Regions from separate parts of the Cupriavidus sp. FW306-1B-F12B genome, predicted to be linked through region 2. Evidence: predicted binding sites of a transcription regulator. Region 2 holds the regulator's gene; each other region holds the start of a gene.
The links. Region 2 encodes FNR, which switches genes on or off when oxygen is low (the NO sensors DNR and NnrR bind a similar motif). Its sites were predicted from a motif close to TTGATNNNNATCAA; they were not measured.

Region 1 (4,143 bases), on a different contig from region 2:
CAAAAGCGCAAATACTATGGGACGATTCCTAAATTCGATGATTCTTGACAAAGATTTGCATTTTTCGGCGTGGCCACCAATGGATCGGCCAAGAACTTCAAGGCGTCACGCCGTCAGTGGCACTCCCTCGAACAGGGCGCGACCCTGACAACCGTGCGGCCCAGTACCAGGGCAAGACCGATGGCGCGGGATTTCGGCGGACGGAAGGAAAGAGGGCAGAAAATGGCTGGCATCGGAAGGCTGCGGGCTGAGTCATGAACGTTGGAGTGAGTATCGGTGCGGGAGCATCCTTGCCGTTATCCGGATTCTGCAAAGAACGCGAAATCGGGCCTGGGCGGACGCACACGGAAGCCACTCGTGAGGATCATGACTAGCCGTCCTCGCAACTTCCTGAAGCTGGCGAGTTCATTCTGCGCGAAACCCGGCGCAAGCCATTTGCGCAGTTGCGCAGCCGGGATTACCCGGTTGCCCGGTTAATTGCCGTTGGCCGCCTGCGCGCCGGCCCCAAAGCGCAGGCGCAGGCTCCGGTTGGCATCCTGCAGCGAACCGTCCGCTACTTCCACCACGCGGTGCAGGTAGTCTTCGCTGGCGTCGAGCAGCGCCCCATACAGGGTGTGGCACAAGCCGCGCGCGGTGCGGCCGGGCCAGTCTTGCGGCAGCATCGCCTCGGGCAGGTTGGGATCGCGCAGCAGCACGCGCCGGTATTCGTGCACCAGCAGCGTCCGCACGAAGAAGGCATCGGCCGGAGCAAGCCCGGCGGCCTCTCCGGCCAGCGGCGTAAAGCGGCGCAGCAGTGCCTGCCAGGCGGCGGCCACGTCGCCAAGCTTGAAGGTCTGGTGCATCAGCGCCTGCAGCGGCCGGATGGAAAACGCGTCAAGGCTGCTTGCCTCCATCACCGCCACATCGTCCTGCGCGCGTGCGGCCTGGACGATTTCGCGCAGCGAGGCGAGGTCCGCATTGGGGTGGGCCATCACCCCTGGCGCGATGGCGCCGAAGCCCTCCCACAGCAATTCCCGCTTCAGCTTCTGCCGGACCGTGGCGCGTACGTCACCGCGCACCATCACCAGGGTCCAGCGGCCGTCCCATTCGGATGCCTCACCCGCGTAGATGCGCTTGCCGGCGTGCAGTACACGCTGCAAACCGGCTTCTGACAGCCCGTAGTAGCTGCGCCGCCCGATCCTGGTCGCGGCCAGCCAGTCGTCGGCGGTCAGGCGGAAGGTGGCGGTTCGCACCAGCCGGTCATTGATGCCGAACGGCGCCGCCAGCCGGATCAGGCTGCCCAGCCAGATTGCCTGGGGCCGCGGCGCCACCACATCGCCGAACAAGGTCACCAGCATGGAATTGGCGCCCAGCTTCAGCCCGCGTGCCAGCCGCGCCACGCGCGGAGAAACCGGATCGGTGCCTGGCGTCGCCATCGGCCTGCTCCCTGAAGTGATACACAAATGCAGATTGATTGAATCAAATTGTATCACTACCATCCGTTGCAACTGACGATGTTGATGCAGGTCAAGACCCCGATTCAGAGCAACCAAGAGCGGAGCAAAGGATGTACGCACAGCTGGTGGAGACAGGAGCGACGAGGCTTCGCGCCATGGAAGAAATGGAGCCGCAGGAGCGTGAGTTCCAGGCGCGCGTCGATGCCGGGATCAAGATCGAGGCCAAGGACTGGATGCCCGAGGCCTATCGCAAGACCCTGGTCCGCCAGATCTCGCAGCATGCGCATTCGGAAATCGTGGGCCAGCTGCCGGAAGGCAACTGGGTCACCCGCGCGCCGACGCTGGAGCGCAAGGCAGTCTTGCTGGCCAAGATCCAGGATGAGGCCGGCCATGGCCTGTATCTCTACAGCGCGGCCGAAACCCTGGGCGTGTCGCGCGACCAGATGCTGGGCGACCTGCACACCGGCAAGGCCAAGTATTCCAGCATCTTCAACTACCCGACGCTGAGCTGGGCCGATATCGGCATGATCGGCTGGCTGGTCGACGGCTCGGCCATCATCAACCAGGTGCCGCTGTGCCGCTGCTCGTTCGGGCCCTATGCGCGCGCCATGGTGCGCGTGTGCAAGGAAGAGTCGTTCCACCAGCGCCAGGGCTACGACATCCTGCTGTCGCTGTGCAACGGCACCCCCGAGCAGAAGCAGATGGCGCAGGACGCGCTCAACCGCTGGTGGTGGCCGGCGCTGATGATGTTCGGCCCGTCCGACGGCGATTCGCCCAACAGCGCGCAATCCATGCAATGGCGCATCAAGCTGTTCTCCAATGACGAGCTGCGCCAGAAGATGGTCGACCAGACCGTGCCGCAGGCCGAGTACCTGGGCCTGACCATTCCGGATCCCGAGCTGAAGTGGAACGAGGAGCGCGGCCACTATGACTTCGGCGAGATCGACTGGTCCGAGTTCTACAACGTCATCCAGGGCAACGGCCCCTGCAACCGCGACCGCCTGCGCAGCCGCGTCAAGGCCTGGGAAGAGGGCGCGTGGTTCCGCGACGCCCTGGTGACCCACGCCGACAAGCAGGCGCAGCGCGCCGCCGCCTGACACCGCGGCGCGCGGCGCCGCCATCCATCCAACGCAATGACACAGGAGGTTGCCATGAAAGAGTGGCCGCTTTGGGAGATCTTTATCCGCAGCCAGCACGGCCTGGCCCACAAGCACGTGGGCAGCCTGCACGCGCCGGACGGCGAAATGGCGATCAACAACGCGCGTGACGTCTATACGCGCCGCAACGAGGGCGTCAGCGTCTGGGTGGTGAAGGCCGGCGATGTGGTCGCCAGCAGCCCCGGCGACAAGGGCCCGCTGTTCGAGCCGGCCAACAGCAAGGTCTACCGCCACCCGACGTTCTTCCCGATGCCGGAAGCCGTCAAGCACATCTGATACGGCCCGCATGATGGACAACCACAAGCTCGAATACCTGCTGCGCCTCGGCGACTCCACGCTGGTCCTCGGCCAGCGCCTGTCGGAATGGTGCGGCCGCGGCCCCGCGCTGGAAGAGGACATCGCGCTGACCAATGTCGCGCTCGACCTGATCGGCCAGACCCGGCTGTGGCTGGGCTACGCCGCGGAAGTGGAGGGCGCCGGCCGCAGCGCCGACCAGCTGGCCTACCTGCGCGACGCCCACCAGTTCCGCAACCCGCTGCTGGTGGAGCAGCCCAACGGCAGCTATGCCGATACGCTGGCACGGCAGTTCCTGTTCGACACCTGGCACTACTTCCTGCTCGACGGGCTGCAGCGCTCGACCGATGCCCGCATCGCCGAGATCGCCGCCAAGTCGCTCAAGGAAGTGACCTACCACGTGCGCCGCAGTGCCGACCTGGTGGTGCGCCTGGGCGACGGCAGCGAAGAGAGCCACCGCCGCATGCAGGATGCGTTCGACGACCTGTGGATGTTCAGCGGTGAGCTGTTCGAGTCCGACGCGGGCGACGCCGCGCTGGTGCAGGCCGGCGTGGTGCCCGACCCCGCCTCACTGGCCGAACCGTGGCAGCGCCACGTGGCCGCGGTGCTGGAAGAGGCCACGCTGCAGCTGCCTGCCGGCACGTGGTCGCAGAGCGGCGGCCGCCACGGCCGCCATACCGAACACCTCGGCTACCTGCTGGCCGAAATGCAGTTCCTGCAGCGCGCCTATCCGGGCGCCAGCTGGTGAACGCCATGACTGCGCAAGCGATCGCACGCCCGGCCATCGGGCAGGTCTGGACCTGGCTCGATACCGTGCCCGATCCCGAGATCCCGGTGATCTCCGTGGTGGACCTCGGCATCGTGCGCGGCGTGGCATGGGAGGACGACGCCTGCGTCGTCACCATCACCCCGACGTACTCCGGCTGCCCGGCCATGACGGTGATCCGGGAGGAGATCGAGCGCACGCTGGCCGCGCAGGGCATCGCCAGCGTGCGCGTGCGCACGCAACTGGCGCCGGCCTGGACCACCGACTGGATGACGCCGCGCGGCAAGGCCAGCCTGGGCGGCTACGGCATTGCGCCGCCGGCCCAGCAGGTGATCGACATCAGCGGCATCAGCCGCAGGGCGGCGCCGGCGCTGGTGGTGGCGTGCCCGCACTGCGGCTCGCGGCACACGCGGCTGGTGAGCCAGTTCGGCTCGACCGCCTGCAAGGCCCTGTACCGCTGCGGCGACTGCAAGGAACCGTTCGATTACTT
Region 2 (4,143 bases):
GCTGATCTACTACGGCACGCCCTGGCTCCAATGGAATGACCGCCAGGCCGTGCTGTTTGACCTTGGCGAGCGCAAGTTCTACATCTTCGGGCTGGTGCTGTGGCCGCAGGACGTCATCTACCTGGCGGTGCTGCTGGTCATCTCGGCGCTGGCGCTGTTCCTGTTCACGGCGATCGCGGGGCGGCTGTTCTGCGGCTATGCCTGTCCGCAGACGGTCTACACCGAGATCTTCATGTGGATCGAGCGGCGGGTCGAAGGCGACCGCATCGCCCGCATCCGGCTCGACGGCGATCCGTGGAGCCTGCGCAAGTTCCGTCTCAAGGCGACCAAGCACTTCCTGTGGGTGCTGATTGCGCTCTGGACCGGCTTTACCTTCATCGGCTATTTCGCACCGATCCGCGAACTGGGCGGCGAGGTGCTCAGCCTGTCGCTGGGGCCGTGGCAGTCGTTCTGGATGCTGTTCTACGCGTTCGCCACCTGGGGCAATGCGGGCTTCATGCGCGAGCAGGTGTGCAAGTACATGTGCCCGTATGCGCGCTTCCAGAGCGTGATGGTGGATCGCGATACCTATGTCGTGACCTACGACGTCGGCCGCGGCGAGCCGCGCGGCAGCCGGTCGCGCAAGACCGACCACCACAAGGCGGGGCTTGGCGACTGCGTCAACTGCAGCATCTGCGTGCAGGTGTGCCCGACGGGCATCGATATCCGCGACGGCCTGCAGTACGAGTGCATCGGCTGCGGCGCCTGCATCGACGCCTGCGACCAGGTCATGGACAAGATGGCATATCCGCGCGGCCTGATCCGGTACACCTCGGAAAACGCGATGCGCAAGGGCTTGTCCGCGGCGGCATCGCGCAAGCGCCTGCTGCGCCCGCGCGTCGTTATCTATTCCGTGATCTGGGTGGCACTGCTGGCCGGGTTCATGGCTTCGATCGCGCTGCGCACGCCGCTGAAGGTCGACATCATCCGCGACCGTGGTGCGCTCGGCCGTGAAGTGGAAGGCCGCTGGATCGAGAATGTCTATCGCCTGCAGCTGATCAACACCACCGAAGCGCCGATGCAGATCAGCGTGCGCGCCGACAGCGACGAATTGAAGAACCTGACGGTGGAATACGACAAGCAGGCCGAATCGCTGGCGCCGACGTCCAACCGGTTGCTGCCGATCCGGATCCGCGTGCCGATCGAGGCCGCGGCGCAGGGCACGCACAAGATCAACGTGACAGTGACGAGCGAAGGCACGGAGCGGGGGCATGCCGAAATCCGGCAATCCACCAGTTTCATCGTGCCGCGCGATTTGTGAAGCTAGTCGTCAAGATGAAGGGGGACAAGATGAGTCAGCAAGGCAATCCGTGGTGGAAGGAGCCGTGGCCGTGGCTGTTGATGAGCGGCCCGCTGGTGGCGATGGTGGCGTGCGGCGTGACAATCTGGCTGGCATCCGCGCATCCGGACATGCCGGTGCAGGGTGCAACGCGCCATGGCCTGGTGGTCGAGAAGGTCGACGCCGCGCCGCCCAAGGCTGCCGCTGTGAGGCAGCCATGAGGTTGCGCTGGCTGATGTGGGTACTCTGGCCGGCGTTCCTGATGGCTGGGTTTGCGACCGCGACGGTGTTTTCGGTGGTGGATCCCGGTGACCTGAGCTTCTTCGGCCAGCCGATCGAAGCGTCCCGCGAATCGGTCTACACCATCGGCTTCCTGATGGCCTGGGTGTTCTGCGCGTTGTCCAGCGGACTGACGCTCTACACCATGCCGACGCGGCTCAGCGATACCGACGAACTGGAGTAAGCGGGCTGCCGTGAGGCCTGCGCTGTCATGGCCGGATGCGGCCATGACAGCGCCTTGGCCGCTTAGCAGGAGCGGCTGTAGAGTTGCTTGATGCCGTCGATGTCCACGAGCTTGACGTGGCGCTGGCGAATCTGGATCAGGCCGGCTTCGGCAAAGCGAGAGAACAGGCGGCTGACGGTTTCGAGCTTCAGGCCCAGGTAGCTGCCGATCTCTTCGCGGCTCATGCGCATCACGAACTCGGACGCCGAATAGCCGCGCGCCGACAGGCGCTCAGAGAGGTTGATCAGGAAGGCGGCAAGGCGTTCCTCGGCGCGCATCGAGCCCAGCGTGACCAGCATCAGTTGGTCATGCGTGATTTCCTTGCCCATCAGGCGCAGGAACTGCTGCTGCAGCGACGGCAGGTCTGCCGACAGCGATTGCAACTCGCTCATGCGGACCACGCAGACTTCGGTGTCCTCCAGCGCGGCGGCATCGGAGGCATGCTGCATCTCGCCCAGCCCGTCGAGACCGACAATTTCGCCGGGCAGGTGGAAGCCGGTAATCTGCGAGCGGCCGTCTTCAGTGGTGACGTGGGTCTTGAGCGTGCCAAAGCGCACGGCATAGACCGCGGTGAGCGGATCGCCCATGCGATACAGGGTTTCACCCTTGTGCACACGGATGCGTTCCTGAACCAGCGTGTCCATCTTGGCAAGGTCTTGCTGCGACATGCCGACCGGAAGGCACAGCTGCCCCATCGCACAGGTGGAGCAGCGGGGTGACATCTCGGTAATGGGAATGGAGGTGAGCAATTGGAACCTGCTAGAAATGGCAGCGAGGGCGCGATAAGGACATTTTACCGTGCGATGTGATGTGGTAGGGAGTGAGAATTGACATTTGGCGTACTGATCAGCGTTTTTCTGCTGGCTTTGCTGGGCGGGGTCCACTGCGCTGCCATGTGCGGCGGCGTGGCGCTGGCCGTGGAGCAACGCCGCGGGGCGGCGGCCACGATCAGTCTTGTGCCCAGCCGTGCCGCCTGGCTGGGCGAGTTGCTGATAATGCACCTGGGCCGGATCTCGACCTATATGCTGCTTGGGGCCGCGCTGGGCGCGGTCGGTGCTTCGGCGTGGAAGCAGGACTATCTGCCGGTGCAGCGCTGGCTGTTCGGCGCAGGCAGCGTCATGCTGCTATGGTCGGGCTGGCGGTTGCTGCGCGGCAACACTTTTACCGTCGACTGGCTGGAGCGGCTGGCGGCGCGTGCCGGCGCAACGGTGGCGCGCCGGCTGGCTGGCGTGGCACGCGGCATGCCGTCGTTTGTGCGCGCACGCGGCGGCCTGGCGCGGCGATATGGCGTGGGCCTGGCGTGGGGACTGGTGCCGTGCGGCATGGTCTATGGGGCGCTCACGCTGGCGCTGCTGGCGGGAAATGCGGCGTCCGGCGCACTCGTGATGGGCGTGTTCGGGCTCGGCACACTGCCTAACCTGCTGGTGCTCTCCGGCCTGTCGGGCTATTTGCGTACGCTGTCGCGACGTCCCGGCGTGCGCCTGGGTGCCGGCCTGGCGGTGATGGCGTTCGGCGGCCTTGGCATTGCGCGAGCGGTGCTGTTGCCACATTCGCTGGCCGAGCATGGATTCTGCCTGGTGTTCTGAGGCGCCGGCGCCGCGCGGGCAACGGATGATGGTTGCAGGCGGGGGCGGGAATGCCATACAATCGCCAACATTGCGGTATCGCGCGGCGTCTTGTGAGCCGCGGTAAGCAGCGGGCGAGCAGCGCCAGGCGGCCTTCATACCAGAAGGCGAGTTCAGGGCAGGGGAAGCGGAAGGTTTTCGATGCCCGTCCCGTCCCCAAAGTCCATCCGGTTCAAAAGATCTGGTTCAAAAGTCCGGCTGGCACTGCGGTGTTGGCGATGCCGGCCTTGCTCCCGATACCCGTTTTTCTTGCGTCCGAGGCCTTCAGTTCGCTGACAGCGACGTCCGATATGTGCGGACGCGCTACGCAAGAGGTTCGCTGGCTGGCCCATAACGGCATGCGAACGATCTCCTGCCGGAACGCCCGGCAACTCGATGCAAAGATAGGGAAGTGCACGGCTTGGATGCAGCAGGTATCCGGCTAGCTGCGCAATGAGATGGCGGTGGCTTTCGCACCGCTGTATCCAAAATCTCCGGTGCCCCGGATCCGTCCGGGAGCAGGTGCAAAGACAGGCTGCACACCATCAACATGAATACCCAAGAGGCGAAGATCGTCCTCGAGACGGCGCTGATCTGCGCGCAGGAACCGCTGCGCGTCAATGATCTGCGGCGGCTGTTTGACGACGACGTCGGCGCAGACACCATCCGCGTGCTGCTTGATGAACTGCGCCAGGACTGGCGGCCGCGCGGCGTGGAAC
Region 3 (4,143 bases), on a different contig from region 2:
TCTGCGCCTGATTGCCAACCCCGACGACGATCCCGCCTTTATCCGCGCCATCACCACGCCGCGCCGCGGCGTGGGCAACACCACGCTGGAAGCGCTGGGCACCTTTGCCGGACAGGCCAAGGTGTCGCTGTTCGAGGCCGCGATGATGGGCGGCATCGAAGGCAAGCTGCAGCCGCGCCAGCTGGAGCCGCTGCGCGTGTTCTGCGAATCGATGGTACGGCTGGCCGACCGCGCGGCCAAGGATCCCGCCACCGTGGTGCTGGACGACCTGATGGAAGGGATCCACTACGAGGCCTACCTGTACGACAGCTTCGACGAACGGCAGGCGCAGTCGCGCTGGACCAATACGCTGGAATTCCTCGACTGGCTCAAGCGCAAGGGCACCAAGCCCGAAGGCGCCGAGGGCGAGGAAGCCACCGGCTTCGACAATGCCGACGGCCTCGGCAGCGAAGGCAAGAACCTGCTGGAGCTGACCCAGACCGTGGCGCTGATGAGCATGCTGGAAGGCCGCGAGGAAGATCCCGACGCGGTGCGGCTGTCCACGCTGCATGCGTCCAAGGGGCTGGAGTATCCGCACGTGTTCCTGGTCGGCGTGGAGGAGGGCATCCTGCCGCACTGCCGCGAAGAAGAGGACATGAGCGACGAGAAGATCGAGGAAGAGCGGCGATTGATGTATGTCGGCATCACCCGCGCCCAGCGCAGCCTGCATGTCAGCTGGTGCAAGAAGCGCAAGCGCGCGCGAGAGACCTACTCGTGCCAGCCTTCGCGCTTTATCGGCGAGATGAAGCTGGAGGAGGCGCCTGCGCCGGTGGATGAAACCCCGGCGATGAGCCCCAAGGACCGGCTCGGCGCGCTCAAGGCACTGCTGGGAAACGGCGGCAAGACAGCCCCGGGCTGAACGGGCGCTACAGTCCCGATACAAAGGCCTACCAGGCTGACAAGACGCGGGGTGCAGGCATGCCTAGTATGGCGGCTGTGCTGCTCGCGCCGTTCGACCGCGTCGAATCCTCGCGCAGCCGCGCCACCGGCGGGGTCGGCATGGGGTTGTCGATCGCGGTCGACATTGCCGCGCGCCATGGCGGCGAGCTGACCCTGAGCAACCGCCCCGAAGGCGGCCTGCGCGCGCGCCTGTCCCTACCGCGCGGCTGACGCCGCCAGCGTGACGTACTGCGAGCCGCGCTGCCCGTGCGTGAAGTCGAGCGGGAAATCGCCCACGTCCACGCGCCCCTGCAGTGCCCGCCGCATCTCGGCCGCGCCGCTGCCGCGCAGGCCGGCCAGCGCGCGCGCCAGCCATGCCGCGCCGATATAGCCAGCCAGCGTGGCCGGCGACGGCGGCTCATCCAGGTATTGCTTCATGCGCGCCACGTGTTCCTTCACCACCCGCAGCGTTGCCTGTTGCGGCCCGGGCGCGACCTGGGTCAGCACCATGCCGCCGTTGTAGCCAGCGCCCAGGATCTCGCGCGCGGCGGTGGCGCTGACCGACGACAGCCCGACCAGGAAACCGTACCAGCCCTGCACCGCCAGCGCGCGGCCCAGCCCGGCGTAGGCAAGGGTATCGCCCGCCACGATCACCGCGCCCGGGCGAGTGGCGGCGATGCGCCGGGCGGCGGCCTCGGGATTGGCGTCGAGCGGCACTGCGCGCGTCCCGGTCTGCGCCTCCAGCCGGGCCAGCGACGGGGCGGCGAAGTCCGGCGCCAGGGCCAGCGCGATGCTGGTCAGGCCGTAGCTGCGCAGCTGGCGTACCGCCGCGTCCAGTTCGGCCTGGTAGTCGGCACGGGTGAACCAGACGTTGTCGGCCGCCAGCGCAAGCCCCGACAGCGGCGCCACGATCTGCACGCCGCGCCGGCCCAGCTCGGCCGATGCCGCCAGCGCCGGCAACAGCCGGTCGCCCGGGCCGAACAGCAGCTCGGCGCGTTCGGTATCGGCCAGCGACACCGCCTGCGCCAGCGCGCGGCGCGGGTCGGGATCGGCGTCACGGACCACGTGCGCGATGCGCACCGGGCCGTTGCCGGCGTTGACAGCATCGAACATGACCTTGGCCCCGGCCAGGTAGTCGCGCGCAAGGTCGGCTTGCGCGCCGCCGCGGTCGAGCAGGTGGCCGACCACGACCGTGCGGCGCGCCTGCGTCTGCGACAGAGCTGGCCAGGCGGGCAGGGCCAGGGCCGCGCCGGCGGCGGCAAGCAGGCGGCGCCGGTGCCGGGCCGGTGCTGCCAGGTGGCTGCGCAGCGGTGGGTACGGCGGATGCGTTGATGTCTGGTCGGGAGTTGGCATTGCAGGGGCAGGTGACGCGCGGGCCGGCGGTGGCGCGCAGCGTATCCGCCACACATGACACCAATGTGACGCCCGCCGCCCGCAGGTCCAATGCCCGCGCTTGACGGCGGTCAACGCGCCAGCGGCGGTGCGGCCCTACGATGGGCCGTCATACACCCATACCCCCGCGCCCCCATGATCCCGTCTGCCATGACTTTCCCTGCGCCCGACCGCCGCGCACTGTCCGACTTCCGCGCGCTGGCCGGCCGCATCGACGGCAACGGCCCGCGCTATACCTCGTACCCGACGGCCGACCGCTTCCGCAACGGGCCCGACCTGTCGCTGTACCACGACGCACTCGCCGCCTGCCGCGCCGACGCGCCGGCGCCGCTGTCGCTGTACCTGCATATCCCGTTCTGCGAGAACATCTGCTACTACTGCGGCTGCAACAAGATCATCACGCGCGACCATGGCCGCAGCGCCCGCTACGTCAACTACCTGGGCCGCGAGATGGCGCTGGTGGCAGACCGGCTCGGGCCGCGCCGCCAGGTGCTGCAGTCGCACTGGGGCGGGGGCACGCCGACCTTCCTCGACCCCGGCGAGATGCGCCGCGTGATGGCGCTGCTGCATGAGCATTTCGAGCTGGCGGCCGAGGGCGAGCATTCGATCGAGATCGATCCGCGCCGCGTCGACCACGCCCGCATTGCGCTGCTGGCCGAGCTGGGCTTCAACCGCGTCAGCCTGGGCGTGCAGGATTTCGATCCCGAGGTCCAGCAGGCCATCCATCGCATCCAGCCGTTCGAAGAGACCCGCGCCGTGGTGGATGCCGCACGCACGCTGGGTTTCCGCTCGGTCAGCCTGGACCTGATCTACGGCCTGCCGCACCAGACCGCGGCGCGCTTTGGCCGCACCATCGAGCAGGTGCTGGCGCTGCGTCCCGACCGGCTCTCGGTCTATAGCTACGCGCACCTGCCGCATGTGTTCAAGCCGCAACGCCGCATCGACGAAAACGCCTTGCCGCCCGCCGGCGAGAAGCTCGACATCCTGGTCTCCACCATCGAGCGGCTGACCGCCGAGGGCTACGTTTATATCGGCATGGACCATTTCGCGCTGCCCGACGACGACCTCGCCGTGGCCCAGCGCGAAGGGCGGCTGCAGCGCAACTTCCAGGGTTACTCAACGCACGCCGGCTACGACCAGGTCGGGCTCGGCATTTCCGCGATCGGCGCGATCGCGGGGCGCTACGTGCAAAATGCGCGCACGCTGGACGAGTACTACGGCGCGCTCGACCACGGCCGCCTGCCGCTGGCGCGCGGCGTGGCGATGAGCGTCGACGACCACCTGCGGCGCGAGATCATCGGCGACCTGATGTGCAATGGGGTGCTCGATATCCCGGCGCTGGAAGCGCGCCACGGCATCCGCTTCGGCACGGCCTTTGCGCCGGAACTGGCCGACCTTGCTGCACTGGGCGCTGACGGGCTGGTGCAATGCGCGCCGGAACGCATCACCGTGACGCCGCTGGGCCGGTTGCTGGTGCGGCGCGTGGCGATGGTGTTCGACCACTACCTGCGCGAGGACGCCGCGCGGCCCGCGGACACCGGTGCCCAGGCCGTTGCCGCCAACGATGGCGCGCAGCCGGTGCGCTTCGTGCCGCGGGCGCGGTACTCGCGCGTGGTGTAGCGGCCGCGCAGGCGGTACGGACGAAAAAAAGCCCGCGCAATATGCGCGGGCTTTTCGTTTGCAGCAGGCGGACTTACTTGGCGGCGTTGGCCATGTAGTCCGAAGCGGCGATCACGTCCGCGTCCGGGCCGGCGTAGCCACCCTTGGGCGGCATCACGCCCTTGCCCTTGAGCGCAAAGTTGTGGACCGCGTCCATGCCTTCCTTCAGGCGCG
Region 4 (4,143 bases), on a different contig from region 2:
GGCAGCGCTGTGCTTGCCAGCACTGACCACCAGGACGGTAACGGCGCTGGCATGCACAAGCCACGGCAGTGCGTCCGCGACCGCGCGCGCGGCCTCCCGGCCGCCGTTCCAGGCGATGGCGACATGGCCGCCAAGTCGCGGGCCGGACGCGCCCGGCACCAGCAGGATGGGCCGGCCTGCATTGAGCATCGCGTACTCCGCGACCCCGGCCAGCAGAGCCGGCACATCGGCCTGCGCCGAGGGCGCTGCGGGCAGGATGAGATCGGCGAAGCGGCCCTCGTCGGCAAGCGCCCAGCCAGACTCGGCTTCGACAACGATGTGCCGGGTGGGAATGGCCGGCGACACTTGCCCGGTCAGCGTTTCGAGTGCGTTCCTGTGAGCCGCAGCCAGCTTGTGTAAATGGTTCGCGGCAAGCACGCCGTATTGCCCGGCTTCTTCGCCCGCCCCACGAAACGGCTCCAGGTGCGTTCCTGTTGCCGTCAGTCCGACCACGCTGCCGCCGGACTTTTCGGCAAGCCGTGCTGCCGTTTCAATGCGTGCGGACCGTGCAGCATCTTCGCTCAGGTCGACAAGGATGGTTCTGAAGTCCATGACGTGATTCCACTCTTTGGTTTGACCTTGCATCATCGTGAAAACAGCACCGGTGCGGTCATTGAGTCAAGCAGCGTACGCGTGACACCGCCCAGCACCAGTTCCCGCATGCGACCGTGTCCGTAGGCACCCATCACAATCAGGTCGGCATCGAAATCCGCCGCGCGCGAAAGGATGAGTTCGCCGATGGTCAGGTCAGCCCCACCAGGACCGTGTTCGATTTCCACGGCGACGCCGTGGCGCTCCAGCACGCGTGCGGCGTGGCCGACCGGGGTGGCGTCGGCTCTTGCCTCCTTGGCCGCGGTCTGTGCGCAAAGAATGCGCGCCTGCGCGCCGGCCATCAGCGGCACGGCGTCGTGAAGCGCCCGCGCCGCCTCGCGGCTGCCATTCCACGCCACGATCACGCGCGTACCCAGCGTTGGAAACGTGCCCGCGCACGGCACCACGAGCGTCGGTCGGCCGGTCTCCAGCAGCAGCGATTCCAGCAGTTGCCGGGCCACCGGCCCTTCGGTATTGCCGGGGTCGTACTGGCCGGCAACGACCAGGCCGGCCTCGCGGGCCTCGCGCAGCACCGATGCCACCGTCCCCTGCTCCGCGGCGCGCCACTCCGCGCGCACCGGCATGGCCTGGGTTGCAGCCAGAAACTGCGCGCGGACGTCTTCCCTGACCTGCTTGCGCCGGGCCAGATCGTCCGCGACATATTGCTGCGCGCCTTCCATGAGGTAGAACCAGGCAGGATCGGGAATGAAACCGGCGTACATGCCGATCAGCCGGCACTGGCTGGCCGCCGCAAGTCGCCCCGCCACTTCGAGCCGCTGCCGTGCCTGCGGATTGCTGTCCAGATGCACCAGGATGCTGTCGTAAGCCATGATCGCCCTCACCCTCAACTACAGACCAGTCTAGGCAGCAAGGCCGAGCGGCGCTTGACCCGGATCAACGGGCCAGCATGCGGCGACATGGCTCAAGTTCGTCCTCATGTGCGGTGGAGGCTACTGCGAACAAAGGTATGAAAACCCGTCAAGCCATGCGGCCATCACTTCTGTCTGCGGTCAATTTCTCGCGGCGCCTGCCCCTTCGGGTTGACCTATATCAAGCGCTTATCGAGGCCGGCGCCTACGCTGAATGCAGCGCATCGCAACGTCGAACACACCCTTGCCCTTCAGGAGATCCATCATGTACCAGCGCATCCTGCTCGCCGTCGATGGCAGCCGTTCTTCCGACCTGGCACTGAGCCAGGCCATCATCATCGCCAAGGCAACCGGGGCCGAGGTCAAGGCGTTGTTCGTGGTAGACGACAGCGATGTGTTCTTCGAGGCCAGTTACTTCAACCCCAAGGAACTGGTCGACAACATCACCGCGCACGGCCGCAAGGCGCTGGATGCCGCCTCAGCCAGGCTCAGCGAAGCAGGCGTGCGCAATTCGGTGAAACTGGATGAAAAGCCGGTGGCGCCCGGCCGGATCTCGTTGACCATTGTCACCGAAGCCGATGCGTGGAATGCCGACCTGATCGTGCTTGGCACCCACGGCCGCCGCGGCGTCCGGCGCCTGCTGATGGGCAGCGTGTCGGAAGGCGTGCTTGCCAAGACCAGCAAGCCTGTGCTCCTGGTCCGCAGCGAAGTCGAAGGTTAGGCGCGCCATGCCCCACCAAACCATGCGTGCGATGGTCTTCGAGGGCGCAGGCCTGCCGCTGCGCCTCCACCACTTGCCGGTTCCCGAACCGGGGCCCGGCGAACTTCGCATTGCAGTGGGGGCTTGCGGGGTGTGCCGGACCGACCTGCATATCGCCGACGGCGACCTGCGCCATCCCAAGCCGGTGCTCATCCCGGGACATGAAATCGTCGGACGGGTGGATTTGTGCGGCGCCGGTGTCACCGCCTTCAAGCCGGGCGACCGCGTCGGTGTGCCCTGGCTCGGACATAGCTGTGGCCATTGTCGCTACTGCCTGCGTCATCACGAGAATCTTTGCGACGCACCGTTGTTCACCGGCTATACCCGCGATGGCGGCTATGCGGAGTACGTTGTTGCCGACAGCGGCTATTGTTTCCGGATTCCGCCCGGCTACGATGACGAACACGCCGCACCACTACTCTGCGCCGGCCTGATCGGCTACCGGACGCTGCGCATGGCGGGCGCAGCCAGCCATGCGCAGCGCGTCGGCATCTACGGCTTTGGCGCCGCCGCCCACCTGGTGACGCAGATCGCGGTGGCGCAAGGCCGCGAAGTCTACGCCTTCACCCGCACGGGCGACGCAGGCGCCCAGCAACTCGCCTATCAATCCGGCGCGTGCTGGGCCGGCGCGAGCGACCTCGAGTCGCCCGTGCCGCTGGACGCCGCGCTGATTTTCGCCCCGGTGGGCGCGCTGGTGCCCAAGGCGCTGCGCGCCGTGGACAAGGGTGGCATCGTGGTCTGCGGCGGAATTCATATGAGCGATATCCCAAGCATGCCTTACCAGCTGCTTTGGGAAGAAAGGCGCCTGTGTTCCGTAGCCAACCTCACGCGTGCCGACGGCTTCGCGCTGATGGATATCGCCGCCCGGACCCCGCTGCATACGCACACCACCGCGTATCCGCTGGAGCAGGCCAACGAAGCACTGGCCGACCTGCGCGAGGGCCGGCTTACCGGCGCCGTCGTCCTGAAACTCCGTCAATAGATCCCTGGCAGATAGTTCGATGAGCCGTTACCAGACACGTTTTCAGGCACGTGAGCATGCGGGCTCAGAGCTCGCCTGGGCGTTGCGCGCGTATCGGGGAACCGGTGCCCTGGTGCTGGCGATTCCGCGCGGCGGCGTGCCGGTCGGGCGCGTCGTGGCCGACGCACTGGGCGCTGACTTCGACCTGGTGATGGCGCGCAGGATCGTTCCTGGCGTAGCACTGGACGACTCTGGCGCGACATGGTGCACGGACGCAATGGACGCAAGTGGCGGCGCCGACAGCCAGCGTGATGCCCAGTTCGACCAGCTTCGCAGGCAGCGCGCCGTGTATACGCCGGTTCGCAAGCCGGCGGATCCGGGCGGTCGCGTGGTGATCGTCGTGGATGACGGCCTGGTGAGCGGCGCAACGATGTATGCGGCCCTCGCCAGCCTGCGCAAGCGGCACCCTGCCCGGCTCATATGCGCGCTCCCGATCGCCACCCCAGCCGGGCTGGACCGGGTCCGCGCGCTTGCCGACGAAGTCATTTGCCTGGATACCCCGGACCGCATCGAGAACCTCTCGCACTTCTATCATGAGTTCCAGCTGGTCAGCGACGACCGCGTCCGGCAGTTAACAGGGATACCGCCAGCGCAACCCCAGACCCACGCCCGGCCAGGTGCGGTGGCGGGCGTGCCGTCGTTGAGCAAGGCGATGCTGATTCCGTATCAGACCACTCGGCTGCGGGCCATGCTCGAAACGGCGCCGAACCCGGCCGGCGTCGCGGTGATGGTGTATGCCGGTGGCGCGCAACGCCGTGCAGCCCGAAGCCATTACCTGGCACGCAAGCTGCGCGCGAAAGGATTCGCCACCATGCTCGTGGACCTGCAGCCTGACAGCCGCGTCGACGACGCACCGGAATCGG

Region 1: the regulator FNR is predicted to act here: its motif matches at 1,497-1,510, upstream of paaA (1,2-phenylacetyl-CoA epoxidase subunit PaaA).
Region 3: the regulator FNR is predicted to act here: its motif matches at 2,372-2,385, upstream of hemN (oxygen-independent coproporphyrinogen III oxidase).
Region 4: the regulator FNR is predicted to act here: its motif matches at 1,671-1,684, upstream of AC3WLE_RS01050 (universal stress protein).

The regions. Positions count from the first base shown of each region.
Region 1 covers NZ_JBYSXC010000001.1:300,701-304,843, forward strand. Annotated here, with positions in the region: gene paaX (phenylacetic acid degradation operon negative regulatory protein PaaX) at 474-1,415, opposite strand; gene paaA (1,2-phenylacetyl-CoA epoxidase subunit PaaA) at 1,547-2,533, shown strand; gene paaB (1,2-phenylacetyl-CoA epoxidase subunit PaaB) at 2,588-2,869, shown strand; gene paaC (1,2-phenylacetyl-CoA epoxidase subunit PaaC) at 2,880-3,635, shown strand; gene paaD (1,2-phenylacetyl-CoA epoxidase subunit PaaD) at 3,641-4,143, shown strand, end outside.
Region 2 covers NZ_JBYSXC010000018.1:88,972-93,114, reverse strand. Annotated here, with positions in the region: gene ccoG (cytochrome c oxidase accessory protein CcoG) at 1-1,300, shown strand, start outside; gene AC3WLE_RS26165 (hypothetical protein) at 1,330-1,539, shown strand; gene AC3WLE_RS26160 (hypothetical protein) at 1,536-1,781, shown strand; gene fnr (fumarate/nitrate reduction transcriptional regulator Fnr) at 1,844-2,569, opposite strand; gene AC3WLE_RS26150 (sulfite exporter TauE/SafE family protein) at 2,648-3,406, shown strand; gene scpB (SMC-Scp complex subunit ScpB) at 3,975-4,143, shown strand, end outside.
Region 3 covers NZ_JBYSXC010000007.1:63,131-67,273, reverse strand. Annotated here, with positions in the region: gene AC3WLE_RS13985 (UvrD-helicase domain-containing protein) at 1-898, shown strand, start outside; partial or broken gene AC3WLE_RS13980 (ATP-binding protein) at 979-1,149, shown strand; gene AC3WLE_RS13975 (ABC transporter substrate-binding protein) at 1,135-2,271, opposite strand; gene hemN (oxygen-independent coproporphyrinogen III oxidase) at 2,461-3,930, shown strand; gene AC3WLE_RS13965 (c-type cytochrome) at 4,004-4,143, opposite strand, start outside.
Region 4 covers NZ_JBYSXC010000001.1:241,712-245,854, reverse strand. Annotated here, with positions in the region: gene AC3WLE_RS01060 (universal stress protein) at 1-591, opposite strand, end outside; gene AC3WLE_RS01055 (universal stress protein) at 624-1,460, opposite strand; gene AC3WLE_RS01050 (universal stress protein) at 1,765-2,220, shown strand; gene AC3WLE_RS01045 (zinc-dependent alcohol dehydrogenase family protein) at 2,228-3,241, shown strand; gene AC3WLE_RS01040 (phosphoribosyltransferase) at 3,261-4,143, shown strand, end outside.